DNA from 2 places in the Pseudomonas sp. NPDC089734 genome. Region 1 is predicted to be linked to the other one. Evidence: riboswitches for the same ligand, from Rfam matches in the RefSeq annotation. Region 1 holds a riboswitch; the other holds the start of a gene.

Region 1 (3,186 bases):
CGCCGCAACCGCTTGAGGATTGGAAGGGAAATAGAAATGCACGTAAGAAGCCGTCAGACGCCCCTCACGGTACACCGCCTCTGCGCCTCGCCCGCCATTGGGGCTGACGCCACGGGCAATGGGTTGCAACGCCGTGCTGGTCAGGGAGTGGTGATAGGTATGACCGCGCAGCAAACCTTCAGGCAGCTCGACCGCCTGCAAGGCCAGCGCCGCCAGACGGCTCTGCATCACAGCCTCACCGCTCAGCAACCCCACAAGCCCAGCACGTTTGCCCTCGACATCGGTCAGGCCGTCGAGCAGGTACAACATGCCGCCGCACTCGGCCAGAATCGGTTTACCCGCCTGATGATGGGCACGAATCGCCGCCAGCATCGGCGCGTTTTCAGCCAGCGCAACATGGTGCAGCTCGGGATAACCACCCGGTAGATACAGGCTGTCGGCTTCGGGCAACCGGCTATCGCGGATCGGCGAAAAAAACGACAGCTGCGCGCCCATGGACCTCAGCAGATCAAGGCTTGCGCCATAGGTAAAGGCAAAGGCTTCGTCACGGGCCACCGCGATACGCACGCCAGCCAGCAAGGGCTCGACCGGCACCGGGTCCGGTGCGTTGAACATCACGGCGGGTGGCAATGCCACTTCGCAGGTGCTGGCCAAGGCATCGGCAGCCGCATCCAGACGCAGGTCCAGATCATTGAGTTCGCTGGCCTGTACCAGCCCCAGGTGGCGACTGGGCAACTCAATACCGGTTTCACGGGAGAGCGCGCCATACCAGCGCAAGCCTTCGGTCAGGCTGCCTTCCAGCAGCTGCGCATGACGCACAGTGCCGACACGATTGGCCAACACGCCGGCAAACGGCAGATCGGGCTGATAACGTGCCAGCCCCAGCGCCATGGCCCCGAACGTCTGAGCCATGGCCTTGCCATCGATCACGCCCAGGACCGGCACACCGAAGTGACGCGCCAGATCGGCACTGGAGGGCGTGCCGTCGAACAGCCCCATTACGCCTTCAATCAGGATCAGGTCCGCTTCGCCAGCCGCTTCCCACAGTAGACGGCGACTTTCATCGGCGCCCACCATCCACAGGTCCAGCTGATACACCGGCGCACCGCTGGCCCGCTCCAGAATCATCGGGTCCAGAAAATCCGGCCCGCACTTGAAGACCCGGACCTTGCGGCCCTGATTGCGGTGCAGGCGTGCCAGCGCTGCGGTGACCGTGGTCTTGCCCTGCCCGGACGCGGGCGCGGCAATCAATACTGCCGGGCAATGACGCGGCGCTCTCATACGGGGTTACTCACAACTCAATGCCTTTCTGCGCACGAATGCCAGCCTGGAAGGCATGTTTGACCACGCCGATTTCGGAAACGGTGTCGGACAGGTCGATCAATTCGGGTTTGGCGCCACGGCCAGTGATCACCACATGTTGCATGGGCGGGCGGGCCTGCAGGTCGGTCAGTACCTGCTCCAGATCCAGATAACCGTGCTTGAGGGCGATATTCAGCTCATCGAGAATCACCAGGCCAATGCTCGGGTCGCGCAGCATTTCACGGGAAACCTCCCAGGCGGCTTCGGCAGCGGCGATATCGCGCTGGCGGTCCTGGGTTTCCCAGGTGAAACCCTCGCCCATCACGTGGTAACGCACCTGCTCGGGAAAACGCCGGAAGAACAGTTCTTCTCCGGTGCTGTTGCGGCCCTTGATGAACTGCACCACGCCACACTGCATGTCATGCCCCATGGCCCGGGCCAGCATACCGAATGCCGAGCTGCTCTTGCCCTTGCCGTTGCCGGTCAGGACCAGCAACAGGCCACATTCATTGGGAGCGCTGGCAATGCGCTCATCCATTACCGCCTTCTTGCGCTGCATGCGCGCCAGATGGCGTTCGTCACGTTCGGGGGATTCGTTCATCTCAGCTCTCCGCTCGAGGGCACGCGAAAGCAGACGGAAGGACAGCACTGGACAGCACGGCAAGGCCCTGCGCAGAGCATCGCCCGCCGTGATGCTGTTGAGTGGATCAGGCCGGTCTCCGGGCTCATGAGCAGGCATCTGCCTTCACTGCGCGCCTTCCCGTGTTGACAGACACAGTGGCATCGAGCGCAGCCTTGACTCATTTACCGTTGCGGGGGCAGCGCCGGGATCGGCGTTAGGTTTTGTACGTAAAGTGGCTGCGCTCGGTCAGGCGGCGTTAAAAACCGGCTCAGAATGCTCATTGACAACCAGTCAACTCCGCTTCCTCGCCGTTTTTTGCCTTGCCTGACCTTCGCTCGCCGACTTTTCGTACAGAACCTAAAGAACGTCCTCACCGGCTTCCCTGTTTCACTTTGCCAATCGAGGATTGCAAAGCACCTGAAACAAACCGCGAAGGGTAGAGGGTTGGGGTGGGAGCGTCAATCGACACGGCAGGATTGAGCCCTCATCGAACAGCACCGTAGAAGCGAATGTATTCGCGAAACGTCATTGAAGGCTATAGATTTTCTTCAGCTTTACGGGCTTCTCGCGAATAAATTCGCTCCTACACAGCCTGGATCCCCGGCAGGTTATTGCAGCTGTGCGTTCTGTGCCAGATTCGAGGGCTGGATGACGCGCTTGGCGTTGAGGTAGGCCTTTTGCCAATACGGCTTGTCCAGGCTGTCCAGCTTCACCGTGCCACCCGTGGCAGGCGCATGGACGAAACGCCCTTCCCCGACATAGATGCCCGCATGGGAAACCTGCGAGCCGCCGGAGGTGGCGAAGAACACCAGATCGCCGGACTGCAATTGCTCGCGCCCGACATTCGGAACGCCCATCACGATCATGTCCCGCGTAGAGCGCGGCAGAGAAATACCGGCCGCATCACGATAGACGTAACCGATCAGGCCACTGCAATCGAACCCCGAGTCAGGCGTATTACCGCCCCAGCGATAAGGCGTACCCACCAGCCCAAGCGCACGGAACAGTACATCTTCAGCGGCCTGAGAAAGAATCTGGGGGGGAGCAGAAAGCACCGGACGTTGAACCACCCGGGGCTGAGGAGACGGCGAGCTGGCACAAGCACCCAGCAACGCGGCAAGAGAGATGACCGCCAGACGTAACGTAATCGACATAACCACAACAACCTGATCTGGATGCGGCCTACGCTGCCGAGAATCGAAAAAGGCAGACAGGCTCATGCCTGTCTGCGTATTGCATTACTTATGGCGCTTGATTGTAGT
Region 2 (3,186 bases), on a different contig from region 1:
ATATCCAGGCCATGGGCCTGCAAGCTGCGCTCGATCAGCTCCAGCAACAGCGTGGCTGTACAGCCACGCTGGCACCCGATCCCCGCTACCAGAGACTCAGGCATGCAGGTCGGTGTTGTTGCGACGGAACAACCAGGCGCTGATCAGGCCCAGAGCAATCCAGAACAGTGCGTTGGTCAGCAGCGACGCCAGGATGAACTGCGACTCCAGGGCTTCGGGAGCCAGGCTCTCATGGGTTGCAGGCTGTGGCGCGCCGATCAGATGAGGTACGACAAGAATGGCTGCGCCCAGCACCTTGAGCAGCCCGTTCTGGCCGAACACCAGCAAGGCCAGACCCGCGGCGGTGGAGGCGGCCGTGCCGATCCACCAGTATTGACGCAGGTTCAGGTCGGCGGCTGCCGTGCCGGGCAGTTCGGGTGGCAGGCCCAGCGTAGGGGCCAGGACGAATACCGCAAAACCGGCCAGCCCCCAGAGCGCGCCTTGAGAGGTGCGGCCCGGCGCACGCAGGGTGTAGAGGGCGGCCAGCATCAGGGCAAAGCCGACGGCAACCACCAGATTGCCACCGGTGGTGGAGAGTACGCGCTGCCAGCCATCTTCCGGTTCCCAGGCTTCATCGTCGTGACTGTGCGCGGCGGTGCCTTCGGCATGCTCGTGTAGATGTTCGGCGGGAGCCTTTTCGTAGGTTTCAGCCTGAAGAATCAGGGGCGCGACCCAGAAGCTTTGCAGCAGGGTCAACAGCAGGGCCGCCAACAGGCCGGTGAAGCCTGCCGTCTGGGCGATTCGCTTGAACATGGCGTCAGGTCTCAATGGCAGGGGAAGGCGGCGCTGTGACGTGTGTCGTGGGCGGCGTTGTGAACGGCGGCAATGTGCGAGAAACCGGCGAAATACACCAGGCAGGCGCCAAGGATCGCGGCGCTGAGGGCGGCGGTCAGGCGTTGGGTCTGGGTGGACGTGGTGCTGGCCGAATGGCTGCTGCTGATGGTCGACATGGCGCTTCCCTCTGGTTTCTGCAGATGGCCATGCGCACAAAAGCCTGCTGACGACGGTCAGAAGGCTTCAACTGCGCCCGCCCACCGCGGGTTTGTCATTGAGTCAGTAGCGGGCCGGTCTCCGGGCTCGCGAGGGGCGTGGAGTTCACCTTCAAGGCCACCTTCCCATGCCGCAGCACAGTGGTTCTGGCCTTCTCTCGCTTACCGTTGCGGGGGCAGCACCGGACTGACTCAGGGTTCTGAGCGCACCGGTTTCCCGTTTCACCCCGTGAGGGGCACCCGTAACAAGTTGTGTAGGAGAGCATGGGCGGCCACTGAACGTCAATCTGAACGATTGACCTGCCTGCGACCACTGCGTAGCCTTGCGCACTTGAGGTTCTTTACCCGCGAAGAAGGTAAAGCTAGGCTCTGTACGAAAAGTCGGCGAGCTAAGGTCAGGCAAGGCAAAAACAGGCGAGGAAGCGGAGTTTACGTGTTGTAAATGAGCATTCCGAGCCTGTTTTTAACGCAGCATCACCGAGCACAGCCACTTTTCGTACAAAGCCTAAGACGGGAATGCGGTCCAAGCCGCAGCTGCCCCCGCAACTGTAAACGGTGATCTTTATCGCACGGCCACTGCGCAAGCGGGAAGGCGCGATGAATGCCGGTCGGCCATGCTGTCGACACGCCGCCGTGAGCCAGGAGACCTGCCTCGAACCGGGCCACAGGCCCACGAATTCTCACTACAACCGGGCGGGGTGATCCGGTGGCGATTCGATCCGTGCCTTGTGCCCGGCTCTCGTCCTGCTTGCCCGCCGTATTGCCAAAGGGCATCCGATGAAAACACTGGCCAAACTTCCCGTCACCATCGTCACCGGCTTTCTGGGCTCGGGCAAAACCACGCTGTTGCGCCACATGCTCGATAACGCCGAAGGGCGTCGTATCGCCGTGATCGTCAATGAGTTCGGTGAGTTGGGCATCGACGGCGAAATCCTCAAGCAATGCACCATTGGCTGCACTGAAGAGGAGGCGACCGGCCGGGTTTATGAGCTGGCCAACGGCTGCCTGTGCTGCACGGTGCAGGAAGAGTTCTTCCCGGTGATGCGCGAGCTGGTGGCACGTCGCGGCGACCTGGACCACATTCTGATCGAAACTTCGGGGCTGGCACTGCCGAAGCCGCTGGTTCAGGCTTTCCAGTGGCCGGAAATCCGCAATGCCTGCACCGTCGATGCGGTAATTACCGTTGTGGACAGCCCGGCGGTCGCGGCAGGCACTTTCGCCGCGTTCCCCGATCAGGTGGATGCCCAGCGCAAGCTTGACCCGAATCTGGACCATGAATCCCCGTTGCATGAACTGTTCGCTGATCAACTGGCCAGCGCCGATCTGGTGATCCTCAACAAGGCCGACATGATCGATGCCGACGGCCTTGCAGCCGTGCGCGCCGAAGTGGCCGAAGAACTGCCGCCAGCGGTCAAGGTCATCGAAGCCAGCAACGGCCGTCTGCCGATCAATGTGCTGCTGGGCGTCGGTGCCGAGTCGGAACTGCATATCGATGGTCGCAAGACTCACCATGACCATCACGACGATGATGATCATGACGACCACGATCATGATGCTTTCGACTCGATTTCCATCAAACTGCCGCAAGCCGATGAAAGCCTGCTGCTCGATGCCCTGACGCAACTGGTGGTGAAGCACGGCATTCTGCGGGTCAAGGGCTTCGCTGCGATTCCCGGCAAGCCGATGCGCCTGCTGATCCAGGGTGTGGGCACACGTTTCGACAAGCATTTCGACCGTGCATGGCGTGCCGATGAAGAGCGCATCACCAATCTGGTGCTGATTGGCCAGGAACTGGATGCCGCGGCGCTGGAAGCCCAGCTCAATGCTGCGATTGCCGGTTGATCCATGCACCTGCTGAGAACCCAGCCGGGCGGTTTCGTACCCGACGATAGCATTGCCGACCTGGGGCAGACCCCGGCCGAGCTGGTGATTCTCTGCAGCGGCGATTCGAGTCTGGCGCTGCTGGCCGAGGCCGCGCAGCAGTTGCCCGAAGATTACCCGAGCCTGCGACTGGCCAACCCGATGCAGGTGCAGAACCACGCCTCGGTGGATCTGTATGTCGATGACGTGCTACGTCACGCCAAAGTCATTCTGATTTCCCTGCACGGCGGCATCGGCTACTGGCGTTATGGCGTCGAACGCCTGATGGAACTGGCGG

Evidence for each region. Region 1 has a riboswitch for cobalamin ahead of cobO (cob(I)yrinic acid a,c-diamide adenosyltransferase). Riboswitches for the same ligand answer to the same signal wherever they lie in the genome.
Region 2: it holds a riboswitch for cobalamin, as region 1 does, so the genes downstream of both, cobW (cobalamin biosynthesis protein CobW) here and cobO (cob(I)yrinic acid a,c-diamide adenosyltransferase) in region 1, are expected to answer to the same signal.

Annotation. Positions count from the first base shown of each region.
Region 1 covers NZ_JBIVGV010000014.1:120,269-123,454, forward strand. The annotation lists gene ACIPY9_RS18020 (cobyrinate a,c-diamide synthase) at 1-1,281, opposite strand, end outside; gene cobO (cob(I)yrinic acid a,c-diamide adenosyltransferase) at 1,292-1,903, opposite strand; cobalamin riboswitch at 1,995-2,360, opposite strand; gene ACIPY9_RS18030 (C40 family peptidase) at 2,533-3,078, opposite strand; gene ACIPY9_RS18035 (C40 family peptidase) at 3,163-3,186, opposite strand, start outside.
Region 2 covers NZ_JBIVGV010000006.1:122,622-125,807, reverse strand. The annotation lists gene ACIPY9_RS10010 (cobalamin biosynthesis protein) at 1-104, opposite strand, end outside; gene ACIPY9_RS10005 (CbtA family protein) at 97-792, opposite strand; gene ACIPY9_RS10000 (CbtB-domain containing protein) at 804-989, opposite strand; cobalamin riboswitch at 1,084-1,287, opposite strand; cobalamin riboswitch at 1,496-1,698, shown strand; gene cobW (cobalamin biosynthesis protein CobW) at 1,806-2,870, shown strand; gene cobN (cobaltochelatase subunit CobN) at 2,874-3,186, shown strand, end outside.